Regions from separate parts of the Bradyrhizobium sp. HKCCYLRH2060 genome, predicted to be linked through region 2. Evidence: predicted binding sites of a transcription regulator. Region 2 holds the regulator's gene; each other region holds the start of a gene.
The links. Region 2 encodes PhoB, which activates phosphate uptake and scavenging genes when phosphate is short. Its sites were predicted from a motif close to TGTCATNNANCTGTCAT; they were not measured.
Positions count from the first base shown of each region.

Region 1: ACQR10_RS02620 (alkaline phosphatase D family protein) is a predicted target of PhoB. The motif match lies at 2,857-2,873, and genes of this name have one in related genera.
Region 3: ugpB (sn-glycerol-3-phosphate ABC transporter substrate-binding protein UgpB) is a predicted target of PhoB. The motif match lies at 2,340-2,356, and genes of this name have one in related genera.

Region 1 covers NZ_JBNPUK010000001.1:600,074-605,417, forward strand. The annotation lists gene ACQR10_RS02600 (TAXI family TRAP transporter solute-binding subunit) at 1-166, shown strand, start outside; gene ACQR10_RS02605 (YkvA family protein) at 287-700, opposite strand; gene ACQR10_RS02610 (4a-hydroxytetrahydrobiopterin dehydratase) at 806-1,108, opposite strand; gene ACQR10_RS02615 (TAXI family TRAP transporter solute-binding subunit) at 1,458-2,804, shown strand; gene ACQR10_RS02620 (alkaline phosphatase D family protein) at 2,944-4,515, shown strand; gene ACQR10_RS02625 (response regulator) at 4,561-4,935, opposite strand; gene ACQR10_RS02630 (Crp/Fnr family transcriptional regulator) at 5,104-5,344, shown strand, end outside.
Region 2 covers NZ_JBNPUK010000012.1:60,139-65,482, forward strand. The annotation lists gene pstC (phosphate ABC transporter permease subunit PstC) at 1-140, shown strand, start outside; gene pstA (phosphate ABC transporter permease PstA) at 144-1,025, shown strand; gene pstB (phosphate ABC transporter ATP-binding protein PstB) at 1,022-1,846, shown strand; gene phoU (phosphate signaling complex protein PhoU) at 1,877-2,593, shown strand; gene phoB (phosphate regulon transcriptional regulator PhoB) at 2,610-3,317, shown strand; gene ACQR10_RS22590 (trypsin-like serine protease) at 3,465-4,781, shown strand; gene ACQR10_RS22595 (HoxN/HupN/NixA family nickel/cobalt transporter) at 4,950-5,344, shown strand, end outside.
Region 3 covers NZ_JBNPUK010000001.1:451,705-457,048, reverse strand. The annotation lists gene ugpE (sn-glycerol-3-phosphate ABC transporter permease UgpE) at 1-35, opposite strand, end outside; gene ugpA (sn-glycerol-3-phosphate ABC transporter permease UgpA) at 35-916, opposite strand; gene ugpB (sn-glycerol-3-phosphate ABC transporter substrate-binding protein UgpB) at 966-2,285, opposite strand; gene ACQR10_RS01925 (CaiB/BaiF CoA transferase family protein) at 2,489-3,691, opposite strand; gene ACQR10_RS01920 (organic hydroperoxide resistance protein) at 3,813-4,238, opposite strand; gene ACQR10_RS01915 (MarR family winged helix-turn-helix transcriptional regulator) at 4,405-4,866, shown strand; gene ACQR10_RS01910 (GIY-YIG nuclease family protein) at 4,903-5,139, opposite strand.

The sequences.
Region 1 (5,344 bases), on a different contig from region 2:
CATGGAAGGCGCGCAACGCGACCGCTTCGACGACTTCCTGAAGCAGAGCAGCGCCGGCAGGGCGATGCCCAGCCAGGCCGACCGCGAGGCGCTGTTCAAGCAGTACCAGGCCTGGGAGGCCGAGAAGACCGGCAGCGCCCGCGCCCAGGCGCGCGGCCAGCGCTGAGCTCGGAGCGTTCGACGACGTCCCATCAAGAGAAAAGCCCCGCGGATGCGGGGCTTTTTGCTTTTGCGCCCTTCCGAGGCGCTGACTGCGGGCGCCCGGCTTGCCCGGCCGGAGCCGTCGTCAGCAGATCGTCTCGCCGTCCTTCGCGACGTCAGCGTTCTTGTCTGCCGCCAGCCGCGCGAGTACGGCGCGGGCGGCGGCATGATGGTCGGGCGTGATGTTCGAGGCGACCATGCGGATGGCGGTGGCGAGCACCGCCGCGTCGTCGGTGAAGCCGAGGATGGGCAGCACGTCAGGCATGAAGTCGAACGGCACGACGAAGTAGGCGATGGCGCCGAGCAGGGCGACCTGTACGTGCCGGGGTGTCTCCTTGTCGAAGGCGCAGTAATACGCCGCAAGCAGCTCCTCGGCGAATGGCAACCGCGCGACAACCTTCTTGAACTTGATCCAGAAACGACGGCGAAGGGTCTCGCGATCCCGGGCCAGCCGCTCCGCGGGCTCGAAGCCAACGCTGTAGTCGGTCGCATCCGACATGATGTCCGATCTCCGGTTCCAGACGGCGCCGGGGGCGCGGTCCACGCCCTCGGATGTGGTGATGGCGACGCCGGCCGCAAGGCGCGTGCCGTCGTCGCCAAGGCCTCAGCCGCGCATCGTCGCGGCGATCGCGTTCATCGCCTTGGCGAGCTCGATGTCGCGCAGGGTCACGCCGCCGGCGTCATGGGTCGTGAGGACCACCTCGACGGTGCGGTAGACGTTGCGCCACTCGGGATGATGGTCAGCCTTTTCGGCGACCAGGGCGACGCGGGTCATGAAGCCGAAGGCTTCGTTGAAGTCTGTGAATGTGAACGTGCGGGCGATGGCCTCACGGCCCACCGCCTCGGACCAGCCGGGAAGCTCCCGCAAGGCAGTGGCGCGTGCCTCCGCCGACAATCGTTGCGGCATCTCGATCTCCTCTCGTGGTGCAATCGACCGGACACGTGGCAACATCCGGGCGATTGCGGGGTCTACCTCCAGCCGGATCGCGCCGGGGTCCGCCCGATCAGAGCCTTGTCACAGGCCGTTGCCGGAGGGGCTCGGACCTGTCCCGATCCCCCGGTGGCTGGTGCGATGGTAACCATGACGCAGATGTCACCCCGGGCGGACAAGAAATTTGCTACAGTTCAGCTCTATCGAAGGACGACGTGGCCAGACGAAGCCACCTGTGGCATCGCCCGGGCCCAGGACCACCGGAGGACAGAATCTGGTAGATGCTCAGACCACGCCAGCGCAGCGCTCACGGATGCGCCCTGCCGTGTTCATCGTCATCGCCGGGATCCTTGCGGTCGTCGGCGCTTTGACGGGTGCCTACTATTTTGCGATGCGTCCCGTGGTGCTCAAGATCGCGGTCGGTCCGCCCAACAGCGACGACCTGAAGGTCGTCCAGGCCCTGACCCAGGCCTTTTCCCAGTCGCACGCCTCCGTCAGGCTGCGGCCGGTTCCGACCGAGGGCGCCGCCGAGAGCGCGCAGGCGCTGGCCGCCGCCAAGGTGGATCTTGCGATCGTGCGGGGTGACCTCGAGGTCCCAAAGAACGCACAGGCGGTGGCGACGCTGCGCAAGAACGTCGTCATCCTCTGGGTGCCCTCGTCCGGCAAGGGCAAGAGCCGCAAAGGTGGCGCCAAGATCACGAAGATCTCGCAGCTCGCGGGCCACAAAGTCGGCATCATCGGCCGGACGCCGGCGAACGCGAACCTGCTGAAGGTCATCCTGCGCCAATATGGCGTCGACCCCAGCAAGGTCGAGATCGTCCAATTCCCGATCACCGAGGCCGCCGAAGCGGTCCGAAGCCAGAGGGCCGATGTCTATCTGGCGGCCGGTCCCATCAACAGCAAGATCACGGCGGATGCGATCGCCGCCGCCACCAAGGAAAGCGGGCCTCCGACGTTCCTGGCCATCGATTCCGCCGCAGCCATCGCACAGAACCATCCCGAATACGAGGCCACCGAGATTCCGGCCGGCGCGTTCGGCGGGGCGCCCGATCGCCCCGAAGATGAAGTGAAGACGATCAGCTTCAATCACCACATCGTGGCACGCAAGGGCCTCACCGACTCGACGGTCTCGACGTTCACGCATCAGCTGTTCTCGGTGCGCCAGCAATTGCTGTCGGAATTTCCGCTTGCCGCCAAGATCGAGACGCCGGACACCGACAAGGACGCGGCGATCCCCGCTCATCCCGGCGCGGCGGCGTTCGTCGACGGCGAGGAGAAGACCTTCCTCGACCGCTACAGCGACTACATCTGGTGGAGCCTGATGGCGCTTTCGGCGATGGGTTCGGCCGGTGCGTGGTTCGCCGGCTATCTCAAGCGCGACGAACGCACCATCAACACCTCGCTGCGCGATCGTCTGCTGGAGATGATCACCATCGCGCGCAGGAGCGATTCGACCGAGGAGCTCGACCAATTGCAGAGCGAGGCCGACGAGATCCTGCGCAACACGCTGACCTTCTTCGAGGACGGTGCGATCGAGCACGCTGCGTTGACCGCGTTCAACATCGCGCTCGAGCAGTTCCACAACGCGGTGGCCGATCGCAAGCTCATCCTGATGAGCATGCCCGCCAATCTGCAGCGAACCGGCGCGCAGTTGCGTGCCGCCGGCACCTGAGGTCGGACCACGCTTGCGCTGCGGCCGTGTCACGCGGCGGCCGGGGCGCGATTGTAATTCCAGCGTCATCAATCTTTCCTAGGTCTGCCGGGCCGTGACTCGCGCCTGCTCCCGCGCGCGATCCGACCAGGAGATCCGCATGACGCTTCGCATTCCTCGACCGCACACAGCCCTGTCCCGCCGCCGCTTCCTGTCGACGGCCGCCGCAGCCGGCGTCACGACGCTGGCGATGCCCTATCTGAGCCGCGCCGCCGACCGGCCGCAGATCACGCATGGCGTGCAGTCCGGCGACGTCGGCATGGATGGCGGCGTGGTCTGGGCGCGTGCCGATCGGCCGTCGCAGATGCTGGTCGAGGTGGCGACCACCGAATCGTTCAAGGACGCGCGGGCGCTGCCACCGATCGCCGCGCTTCCGGAGAGCGACTTCACGGCCAAGATGCTGATCGAAGGCCTGCCGAGCGGCCAGGACATCTTCTACCGCGTCAAGTTCCGCGACCTGTCGCATACCGCGGTCGAAAGCGAGGCCGTGGCCGGCCGCTTCCGCACCGCGCCCGGCAACAAGCGCGACGTCTCGTTCGTCTGGGGCGGGGATGTGGCGGGGCAGGGCTGGGGCATCAATCCCGATGATGGCGGCATGTTCACCTTTGCGACGATGAAGAAGCACCGCCCGGATTTCTTCCTGCATTCCGGCGACACCATCTATGCCGACGGCCCGATCAAGTCCGAGGTAAAGCTGCCGGACAACAAGGTGTGGAAGAACCTCACCGTGGAAGAGAAGGCCAAGGTCGCCGAGACGCTCGACGAATTCCGAGCCGCCCACAAATACAATTTCCTCGACGAGAACGTTCGCGCCTTCAATGCCGAGGTGCCGATCTTCGTGCAGTGGGACGATCATGAGGTCACCAACAACTGGTCGGCTTCGAAGGAGCTGCCGGCGAGCTACAAGGAGCGCAACATCCAGCTGCTCGCGGCCCGCGCGGCGCGCGCCTTCCACGAGATGTATCCGATGCGCGAGAGCATCATCGAGCCGGGCCGCGTCTATCGCACCATCAACTACGGTCCGCATCTCGACGTGTTCGTGCTCGACGAGCGCAGCTACCGCGGCGCCAACGGTCCCAATCTCGAGGACAAATATGGCCCGGCGTCCTACTTCATCGGGCCGGAGCAGATGCGCTGGCTGAAGCAGGCGCTGCTCAATTCGCGCGCGACCTGGAAGGTGATCGCCTCCGACATGCCGCTCAGCATCATCGTCTATGACGACGCGGCCAACAAGAAGGGCTCGGAAGCCATCGCCCAGGGTGACGGCCCGGCGCGCGGCCGCGAGCTCGAGATTGCCGAGATCCTGCGCTTCATCAAGACGGCGCCGATCCAGAACACGGTGTGGCTGACGGCGGACGTGCACTACGCGGCCGCGCATTATTACGATCCGAACAAGGCGCAGTTCCAGGACTTCGAGCCGTTCTGGGAGTTCGTCTCCGGTCCGTTGCATGCCGGCACCTTCGGTCCGAACGAGCTCGACAACACCTTCGGCCCCGAGGTGCGCTTCATCAAGGCGCCCGGCCTCGACAAGCAGAACCTGCCGCCATCGGCCGGGATGCAGTTCTTCGGCCACGTCAAGATCGAAGGCGCAACGGGCCAGATGACCGTGACCCTGCGGGATCGCGCCGACGTCGCGCTGTGGTCGACCACGCTCGATCCGAAGCTCGGCTGAGGTCTTGTTGCTCGGCGGCAACACGATCGCGTGCTGCGACGGCAACTAATCGCGTCGCCGCAGCACGGCCTCCAGCGCCTCGGTCGGGCACGGCTTCGGCAGCCGCGGCCGGTCGGCGAATGCGGCCGGCACGCGGTCGGCGCCATAACCGGTCGAGAATGCGAAGGGAATGCCGAGCGCCGCCAGCCGCTCGGCAATCGCAAAGCTCTTCTCGCGGACCAGGCCGACATCGAGGAGTGCGAATTGCGGGACACGCTCGGCGATCATGGCGAGCGCGGTGGCGACGTCGGCTGCGATCCTGATGTCGGGAACGCCGAGGTCGGTGATCGTGTCTTCCAATCCGAGCGCAATGATGGGGTCGTCTTCGACGACCAGCACATGCTGATAGAACTCGGGCACGCCTGATTGCGAGCTGGTCATGGGATCTGCGGGTTCCAGGAGGAGGGACGGACCCCGCGGCCGGCGCCTCCTCTCGAGCGCGCTGGCGGGTTCCTGGAACCAAGGCAGCATATCAGAGTTCCTCTGTCGGTGCACTTGTGAACACAAGGAGCACGGATCACGCACATGCGTTGCGCACGGGGGATGACGATGCTGAGCCAGGGTGTGACCACGCTGAGCCGGGAACGGCCCTACAACAACCTGCTGCGGCGGCTCAGTCCGGCCGACTACGCGCTGATCTCGCCGAATCTGGTCGAGGACACGGCAACGCCGAACGAGCTGCTCTACAGTCCGGGCGACGACGTGCAGATCGTGCATTTTCCCTGCGGGCCGGCGCTGACGTCCTATCTCGTTCCCAATGAGGACGGTCGCGACGTCGAGACCATCCTGG
Region 2 (5,344 bases):
CCTCTGAGTTCCAGGAGAGCGACGGCCTGCACCAGTCGAGCCTGATCCTACTCGGCCTGCTGCTCTTCGTGCTCACCTTCTTCGTGCTGGCGAGCGCGCGCCTGATGCTCATGCGGCTCCAAGCAAAGGCGGGAAAATAAGCCATGTCCAGCGCAGATTCGCTCACCGCCGATACGCCGGTCAATCCGATCTATGCGCGCCGACGCCGCAGGGACATCGTGATCCGCGGCCTCTGCGTCGCCGCCGCGCTGTTCGGCGTCACCTGGCTGGCGCTGATCCTGTTCACGCTGTTCTATAACGGCCTCGCCGGCCTCAGCCTGCAAGTGTTTTCCGCCGACACCCCGCCGCCGGGCTCGAGCGAAGGCGGACTGCGCAATGCCATCGTCGGCTCTCTGATCATGACGGTCATCGGCGTCGGCATCGGCGCGCCGCTCGGCCTGTTCGCCGGCACCTATCTGGCCGAGTACGGCCGCAACGACCGCCTGACCTCGGTGATCCGCTTCATCAACGACATCCTGCTGTCGGCGCCCTCGATCATCATCGGCCTGTTCATCTACGGCGCGGTGGTGGTGCCGATGGGCGGCTTCTCGGCGCTTGCGGGCTCGCTGGCGCTGGCGGTCATCGTCATCCCCGTGGTGCTGCGCACCACCGAGGACATGCTGCTGCTGGTGCCCAACCCGCTGCGCGAGGCGGCCTCGGCGCTCGGCCTGCCGCGATCGCTGGTGATCCGGCGCATCGCCTATCGCGCGGCGCGCTCGGGCCTGATCACCGGCGTGCTGCTGGCCACCGCCCGCGTCGCCGGCGAGACCGCGCCCTTGCTGTTCACTGCGCTGTCGAACCAGTTCTGGAGCCTCAACCTCTCCAAGACGATGGCCAACCTGCCCGTCACCATCAACAACTTCGTCCAGAGCCCCTATGCCTATTGGAAGCAGCTGGCCTGGAGCGGAGCCCTTCTGATCACTCTGGCCGTGCTCGCCCTGAATGTCAGTGCACGCATTCTCGGCGCCGAGAGGAACGCAAAATGACCGACCTGTCCGTATCCGTCAGCCAGCCCAATCCCGCCGCGCTGAACGGCAAGGTTTTGCCGGAAGCCCCAGCCAAGGTGACCGCGCGCAACCTGAACTTCTATTACGGCGATCACCACGCGCTGAAGAACATCAACCTGTCGCTGGGGACCAACCGCGTCACCGCGTTCATCGGCCCGTCCGGCTGCGGCAAGTCGACCCTGCTGCGCATCTTCAACCGGATGTACGATCTCTACCCGGGCCAGCGCGCCGTGGGCCAGCTCATGCTGGACAACACCAACATCCTCGATCCCAAGCTCGACCTCAACCTGCTGCGGGCCCGGGTCGGCATGGTGTTCCAGAAGCCGACGCCGTTCCCGATGACGATCTACGAGAACATCGCCTTCGGCATCCGGCTGTATGAGAAGATCTCCAAGTCGGAGATGGACGACCGGGTCGAGAAGGCACTGCGCGGCGGCGCGTTGTGGAACGAGGTCAAGGACAAGCTCAACGCTTCGGGCCTGTCGCTGTCAGGCGGCCAGCAGCAGCGGCTGTGCATCGCGCGCACCGTGGCGGTCCGGCCGGAGGTGATCCTGTTCGACGAGCCGTGCTCGGCGCTCGATCCGATCTCGACCGCCAAGGTCGAGGAGCTGATCCAGGAGCTCGCCGAAAACTATACGATCGCCATCGTGACGCATAACATGCAGCAGGCGGCGCGCGTCTCCGACAAGACCGCCTTCATGTATCTCGGCGAGCTGATCGAGTTCGACGACACCAGCAAGATCTTCACCTCGCCGAGCGATCGGCGGACCCAGGATTACATCACCGGCCGGTTCGGCTGACGCCGACGACATTGACTTCAGGAGATCATCATGGCCAGTGAACATACCGCCAAGGCGTTCGACAGCGATCTGCAGGATCTCACCCGGCTGGTGTCGGAAATGGGCGGCCTCGCCGAGCGGCTGATCGTCGATTCCGTCGATGCGCTGGTGCGGCGCGACATCGCACTCGGCCAGAAGGTGGTCGCCACCGACGCCGAGGTCGACAAGCTGCAGCGCATCATCGAGGAGCGCGCCGTTCTTACCATCGCCCGGCGACAGCCGATGGCGGTCGACCTGCGCGAGATCGTCGGTGCGATGCGGGTCGCCACCGATCTGGAGCGCATCGGCGATCTCGCCAAGAACATCGGCAAGCGCGTCGCGGCGCTGGAGAGCGACTTCCATCCGCTCAAGCTGATCCGCGGGCTCGAGCACATGACCGACCTGGTGCAGTCGCAGGTCAAGACGGTGCTGGACGCCTATGCCGCGCACGACCTGCCGGCGGCGATGACGGTGTGGAAGGGCGACGAGGAGGTCGACGCCATCTGCACCTCGCTGTTCCGCGAACTCCTGACCTACATGATGGAGGATCCGCGCAACATCTCGTTCTGCATCCATCTGATGTTCTGCGCCAAGAACATCGAGCGCATCGGCGATCACGCGACCAACATCGCGGAGACCGTCTTCTATATGATCGAAGGCCAGCAGATCATGGACAAGCGCCCGAAGGGCGACATGACGAGCTTCGCATCGACGATCCCCGGCAACTGAGAGAGACGGTTCTGACATGGGCGCCCGAATTCTGGTGGTGGAGGACGAGGAGGCGCTGACGACGCTCCTGCGCTACAACCTCGAGGCCGAAGGCTACGAGGTCGAGACGGTGGCGCGCGGAGACGAGGCCGACACACGGCTGAAGGAGCGCGTTCCCGATCTCGTCGTGCTCGACTGGATGCTGCCGGGCCTGTCCGGCATCGAGCTGTGCCGCCGCCTGCGGGCGCGGTCCGAGACCCGGCAATTGCCGATCATCATGCTCACCGCGCGCGGCGAGGAGAGCGAGCGCGTGCGCGGCCTCGCGACCGGCGCCGACGACTACATCGTCAAGCCGTTCTCGGTGCCGGAGCTGCTGGCGCGCGTGAAGGGCCTGCTGCGGCGGGCGAGCCCGGAGCGGCTGGCGACCGTGCTGTCCTATGGCGACATCGAGCTCGACCGCGAGAAGCGCCGCGTGGCGCGCTCGGGACGGCCGATCGATCTCGGCCCGACCGAATACCGCCTGCTCGAGTTTTTCCTGGAGCATCCCGGCCGCGTGTTCAGCCGTGAGCAGCTGCTCGACAGCGTCTGGGGCCGCGACATCTATATCGACGAGCGCACGGTCGACGTCCATATCGGCCGCCTGCGCAAGCTGCTCAATCCGGGCCGCGAGCAGGACCCGATCCGCACCGTGCGCGGCGCCGGCTATGCGCTCGATGATCGCTTCGCCAAGAGCGAGCAGGTGTAAGGGGCGATCGGGCGTGAGGATGAAGCAGGTGTGAGGCGCGAGGGGGCCCGATTGAGGAGATCGTGGTCCGCTTTCCGCCACGCCGCCGCCGTCTTGATCATGTCAGCTCGGCGGCCCCTGACGATGTTTCGGTCCCAGCGGACGCCCTTGATCAAGATCATCATCATATCTCTAGCCGTCCTGCTCGGCAGCGCGGCGGGCGCCGCGGCCGCCGAGCTCGAAGACGCGGTCGCCGCGGCGGGAAACGGACAACACGCCGCGGCGATGCGCCGCCTGCTGCCGCTGGCCGCCAAGGGCGATGCGCGGGCGCAGTTCGACGTCGGCTTCATGGAGGCCTTCGGCTGGGGCCAACCGCGCAACCCCGCCGAGGCGCTGGCGTGGTATCGCAAGGCCGCCGATCAGGGCCTCGCCGTCGCCCAGCATTATCTCGGCATCGCCTATGTCAACGGCGAAGGTGTCGCGAGCAATTATGGCGAAGCCGGCCGCTGGTTCAGCCGCGCGGCAGCGCAGGGCTTCGCCCAGTCGCAATACATGCTGGGCCTGATGCTGCTCGACGGTCGCGGCGTGAAGCAGGACGTCGTGCAGGGCTACGCCTGGCTGGTGATGGCGGGTCGCAGCGGCGTGCGATCGGCCGGCCGCGACGTGCAGAGGGTCAAGCTGACGGAGCCGCAGCGCGTCCAGGCCCAGAGCGCCATTGCGGCCTGGCGGCCAAAGCCGGAATCGGCGGAGGCCGGCATCGCCACTCCGCGTCCGGAGCAACTGCTCGGGCTCGACCGCCACATCGGCGAGGTCGTCGATCCCACCTCGTGGCCGGCGTCGTCGATCGGCGTCGTCACCGTCGCGCAATACTCGACCGGCGGCTGGTGCACCGGCACGCTGGTCGCGCCGCGCGTCGTGCTCACCGCGGCGCATTGCGTGTTCAACGGCGTCGCGCAGGTCAGCCCCGGCAACGTCCGCTTCCTGGCCGGCATGAACAGGGGCACGCCGGCGGCATCGTCGGTCGCCGACAAGCTGATCGTGGCGCCGGACTTCGTCCCGACCCGGCACGACAGATGGTCGCTCGACCGCTCGCCCGCCGATTGGGCGCTGATCGTGCTGAAGGATGCGCTGCCGTCGAAGCCGGTCGCGGTCAAGGCGCTGACGCGCGAGGAACTGCAGGCTGCGACCAAGGCTGGCGCCATTTCCGAGATCGGCTACGGCCAGGAGCGGCGCTATTCGCCGACCGGCCAGCGCAATTGCAGCGCCGGCATGACCAGCGATGCCCGTCTGCTGACGGTGCATTGCCTCGCCAATTTCGGCTATTCGGGCTCGCCGATCCTGGCCGAGGTCGGCGGCACGCCGGCCGTGGTCGGCATCTTCTCGGCGTTCCACGAGGAGACCCGGCTGATGTTCGCCGCGCCCTCAAGCCAGTTCGAGGCGGTCGTGCGGCGCGAGATTGCGGCGCAGAGTGCCTCGGCGCGGTGAAGGGGGAGGGGACGAGAGAGGTCCCGCCGCTGGTCACGATCTGTGCGCGACTGGATAGCGGGTTGCCAAGCGAGCGGGCGATCCGGCAAGTGCAGCCGATTTTTTCCTGTAGCTTTCGCCTGCAGCGGGGCTTTACCGAACTGGCCTGGCTCTTGCTATAGTTCGAGTATGACGATTGTTCCAATTGATCATCCTCGTGCCCCGCGGCTGCTGTGGTGGCGGTCGCAGCCCGGCAGGACCGTTGCGCTCGTCGCTGGGCTGGTCGCGGCCAATGCGGTGGCCTGGGCCTGGGCATTCGCGCTCTACGCCGACCGGCCCGCCATCGTCGGCACCGCGATGCTGGCCTGGCTGCTCGGACTGCGCCATGCCGTCGATGCGGACCACATCGCGGCGATCGACAATGTGGTGCGGAAGCTCGTGCAGGACGGTCGCGCCCCGCGCGCCGCCGGCCTCTATTTTGCGCTCGGCCATTCCAGCGTCGTCGTCATCGCCACCCTCGTGGTGAGCCTGGTGGCCGGCGCAGATCTGTTGAGTGAGGACAGCGCCATCCGTGCGATCGGCGG
Region 3 (5,344 bases), on a different contig from region 2:
GCGACGTAGCGTCGAATGCCTTCTTGCTCGACCATCAGTAGGTCACCTTGCGCTCGACGAAGCGGAACTGGATCGCCGTCAGCACGATGACGATGACCATCAGAACGACGGATTGTGCAGCCGAGGAGCCGAGATTGCCGCCGAGCAGGCCATCGGTGTAGACCTTGTAGACCAGCGTCTCGGTGGACTTGCCAGGACCGCCGCGGGTCATCGTGTCGATGATGCCGAACGTCTCGAAGAAGGCGTAGACGATGTTGATCACCAGCAGGAAGAAGATGGTCGGCGACAGCAGCGGGAAGGTCACGGTCCAGAACCGCCGCATCGGCCGTGCGCCATCGATCGCGGCGGCTTCGAGCACGCTCTTGGGGATGCTCTGCAGCCCGGCGAGGAAGAACAGGAAGTTGTAGGAGATCTGCTTCCAGGCGGCCGCGAGGATGATCTGCAGCGCCGCCTGGTCACCGTCGAGCAGCGGATTCCAGTCGATGCCCATGGCGCGCAGATAGCGCGAGATCACGCCGAGCGAGGGATGCAGCATGAAGATCCAGAGCACGCCCACCACCGGCGGCGCCACGGCATAGGGCCAGATCAGCAGCGTCCGGTACAGCGTCACGCCGCGCAGCGGCTTGTCCGCCATGACCGCGAGCAGCAGCGCGACCGACAGCGACGAGAATGCGATGGCGAAGGAGAAGCCGAAGGTGCGGAGAATGGCTTCAAAATAGTCCGGCTGGCTGAGCAGGTCGGCGTAGTTCTCGAACCAGACGAAGCTCGTGGACAGGCCGAACGCGTCCTGCAGCAGGAACGACTGGATGACGGCCTGGATGGCGGGCCAATAGAAGAAGATCAGCACGATCGCGAGCTGGGGAGCGACCAGCACGAACGGCAGCAGCTTTGACTGGAAGATGGCGTTCTTCTGCATGATCGGTCGGCGAGCCGGCAGGCCGCGGGTGGCCTGCCGGCTCTTGGCCTTATTTCACGGCCGTCTTTTCGAACTGGCGCAGCATCTGGTTGCCGCGCTCGACGGCGGCGTCCAGCGCCTGCTTGGCGGTCTTCTTGCCGGCCAGAGCCTGCTCGATCTCCTCCGACCAGACGTCACGCAGCTGCACCATGTTGCCCAGGCGCAGGCCGCGGGAGTTCTCGGTCGGCTCCTTGTTGGTCAACTCGAGCAGCGGGGTCTCCAGATAGGGCTGATCCTTGTAGAAGCCCTCGGCCTTGGCCTTGGCATAGGCGGCCTTGGTGATCGGCAGATAGCCCGACGCCTTGTGGATGTAGACTTGGCGGTCGGTGTCCGAGAGGAAGGTCAGGAACTTGGCGACGCCCTTGTACTCATCGGCCGACTTGCCGCCCATGACCCAGAGCGAAGCGCCGCCGATGATCGAGTTCTGCGGCGCGCCCTTCACGTCGGGGTAATACGGCATCGGCGCGGCGGTGAAGGCGAACTTCGCCTGCGCCTTGACGTTGCCGAAGAACGCCGACGAGGTCAGGTAGATCGGGCATTCGCCCGAGGTGAAGCGGCCCTCGCCGGTGTTGGTGCGGCCGGCGTAGTCATAGGTCTTGTCCTTCTGCAGCTCGACCAGGTTTTCGAGATGCTTGACCTGCAGCGGACCGTTGAACTCGAGCACGGTGTCGAAGCCGTCGAGGCCGTTGGCCTTGCTGGCGAGCGGCACGTTGTGCCACGCGGAGAGCTGCTCGAGATTGACCCAGGTCACCCACGAGCCGGAGAAGCCGCAGGTCGGGTGGCCGGCCGCATGGAGCTTCTTGGCGGTCTCGAACAGCTCGGGCCAGGTCTTCGGGATCTCGGCGTTGACCTTCTTCAGCTCATCGAGATTGACCCACATGACGGTGGAGGACGAGTTGAAGGGGAAGGACAGCATTTCGCCCTTCGAGGTCGAATAGTAGCCGGTGATGGCCGGCAGGTAGCTCTTGGGATCGAACTTCTCGCCGGCGTCCTGCATCAGCTTGTAGACCGGCTTCACGGCGCCGGTGGCGGCCATCATCGTGGCAGTGCCGACCTCGAACACCTGCATGATATGCGGCGCATTGCCGGCGCGGAACGCGGCGATGCCGGCATTCATCGTGTCGGCGTAGTTGCCCTTGTAGGTCGGAACGACCTTGTAGTCGGTCTGCGAGGCGTTGAAATCGTTGGCGAGCTTGACGATGACGTCGTTGTTGGCGCCGGTCATCGCGTGCCACCACTGAATCTCCGTCACCGCGTGTGCGGGTGCGGCGGCGCCAAGGACCAGCGTGGCTGCCGCAGCGGCGGCTGTCCAGAATTGTCGAAGTGACATTAAAAAAATTCCTCCCATGGAACGTCATCGGCGTCGCGGCCGTAGCAGCGCGAGATGACAGTTTTGTGAATGTATAACCGGTTGGATCGTCAGCGGAAAGCGCGTTCATCGCCGCGGAACGCAGCGACTTGCGGGAGACGGTAGCGGCGCCGGGGTGATGCCCGGGCGGCGCTAGCGTTGGGAGACGACAGGCCGATGGCTCCTCAGCGCTTGCGCTCGGCGCAGACCGTGCCCTCGGACAGCAGGGCCTGGATCTCGTGCTCCGAGTAGCCGAACTCGCTGAGCACCTCCTGCGCGTGCTGGCTGTACTTCGGCGGGATGGAGCGCAGGCTCGGCTTGGTGCGTTCGAGCCGGATCGGCGACGCCACGCCCTTGTACCAGTCCTTCTCGATGACATCGCCGCGATAGATCGTGTGCGGATTGGTCAGCGCCTGGTCGATCTTCTGCACGGGTCCTGCCGGCAAACCGGCCGCAAGCAGGCGGTCGCACAGCGGCTCCGCCTCGAATTGGCTGAACACGGCGGCGAGCTCGGCGCGCAGTGCCTCGCGATTGGCGACGCGATCCTTGTTGCGGGCGAAGCGCGGATCGGTGCCGAGTTCCGGCCGGCCGATTTCCTTGGCGAGCTTGCGGAAGGTGCCGTCATTGCCGACGCCGATGAAGATATCGTCGGTCCTGGTCGGGAAGATCGCATAGGGCACGAGGTTCGGATGCTCGTTGCCGGTCAGCGACGGCGGCTTGCCATGCATGAAGTAGTTTGCGGTATGCGGATGCATGATCGCGAGGCCGGTCTCATACAGCGTGACCTCGAGGAACTGACCGAGCCCAGAACGCTGCCGTTCCGACAGCGCCATCAGGATGCCGATCGCGGCATAGAGGCCGGTCGTGATGTCGACCAGCGGCACGCCGATCCGCATCGGCCCGCTTTGCGGCGAGCCGGTCGCGGCGATCATGCCGGTCATCGCCTGGATGATCGCGTCATAGCCGGGATTGCCGCCGCGCGGACCGTCGGCACCGAAGCCGCAGATGCGGCAGTGCACCAGCTTGGGGAATTTCTCGCGCAGCGTGTCGCTGCCGATGCCCCACTTCTCCAAGGTGCCGGGCTTGAAGTTCTCGATCAGCACGTCGGCGGTCTCAAGCATCCGCATCAGCACGACGCGGCCGCCCTCGGACGCGAGATCGAGGCCGATCGAGCGCTTGTTGCGGTTGATCCCGACGAAATAGGCCGCGTCCTCGTCGTGGAACGGAGGGCCCCAGTCGCGCACTTCGTCGCCGGCCGGCGGCTCGACCTTGATCACGTCGGCGCCGTGATCGGCCAGGATCTGCGTGCAATAGGGCCCGCCGAGCACGCGCGTCAGATCGATCACGCGCAGTCCGGCCATGGCGCCGGGAGCAAATTGAGGTGTCATCGGATGTCGCGAGGTTGGTTTCAGCTCGCGATCATTAAGCATTGCTGCGGCGGTGGCGCAAACGGGGGCTGCCATGCGGCAGGACAACGGAGGTCGTCCTGCCGCACGACGGAATTGAAGCTCAGACGACGGTCAGCTTGACGTCGACATTGCCGCGCGTGGCGTTGGAATAGGGGCACACCTCATGCGCCTTGGCGACCAGCGCCTCGGCGTCAGCCTTGGCGAGGCCGGGCAGAGAGACGGCGAGCTCGACGGTGATGCCGAAGCCGCCTTCCGAGCGCGGCCCGATGCCGACGGTGGAGGTCACCGACGTGTCGGCGGGAACCTTCGGGCCGCCCTGCGAGCCGACGAACTTCATCGCGCCGATGAAGCAGGCGGCGTAGCCGGCCGCGAACAGCTGCTCGGGATTGTTGCCGGCGCCGCCGCCGCCACCGAGCTCCTTCGGGGTGGAGAGCTTGACCTTGAGCGAGCCGTCGAGGGTCGCCGCCTCGCCGTCGCGGCCGCCGGTGGCCTTGGCGCTGGTCGTGTAGAGCACGTTCACGGACATGGAGTGTCTCCTGGTTGGACGAATTCAGTGAGTCCATATTGCACACAATTAGATTGTGCGCAATATAATTGTTCGGTAGAAAATTCGTGATCGGTGCGCCGGGCCCGTTGTCGATGCGAGGCGTGCAGGCTCAAGATGCCGATAGGATCGACCTGTGGTGACCTCGATGCGAAAGAAGTCCGCGGCAGACCTGCCGCTCCAGCTCGGCAACCAGCTCTGCTTCGCCGTCTATTCGACCGCGCACGCCTTCAACCGCGTCTACAAGCCCCTGCTCGACCGCCTTGGCCTGACCTATCCGCAATATCTGGTCATGCTGGTGCTGTGGGAGCAGGACGGCCTGACGGTGAAGGACATCGGCGCGCGGCTGTTCCTCGATTCCGGCACGCTGACGCCGCTGCTGAAGCGGATGGAGGCTACGCATCTGGTGAAGCGGACCCGGTCGGCCGAGGACGAACGGCAGGTGCTGGTCACCCTGACGAGCCAGGGCGCGAGCCTGCGCGACAAGGCAAGAGCGATCGTGCCGCCGGCGATCCTGGACGCAACGGGATGTTCGATCGCGGAGCTCACGGATCTGCACGGCAAGCTGGTGAAGCTGCGGGAGCGGCTCGATGCGGCGGCGGAGGGGTGAGACGTCCCGCCAGATCAGCCTCGGAGCACCGCATCGTTAGAGGCGCTTCTTCGCAAACGCCCGACCTGAGCCAGATTTGAGATACTTCTCGAAGGCGAAGGCCTGCTTCACGTCGTTGAAAGCGATGTAAGTCTTGAGCCGCCACGGCCGAAACTTCGAGGTGTGCGGGACTTCGCCTGCATTGTGCTTCGCGACCCGAGCCGGGACGTCGTCTGTGATGCCGGCGTAGAAGTGCTCGCCATCGAGGCTTTCGAGGATGTAGACAAACTTCATGGCAGGCCGCCCCGACCCTTCTAGGTACGATTGTGGCAGGCGATGCCGCTTAGGGTCTACAGCTTCGGTCGAATGAGCAGTTCGAAGGAGGTGGCCTTATCGCCCGGAGCCCAGGTCCGCCTTCGCCCTTCGGGCTATGGCGCGACAGCCCTCGCACGCTTCGCGCAATTGGCGGATTAGGGTGGCTTGCCGAGCCGAAGCTCGC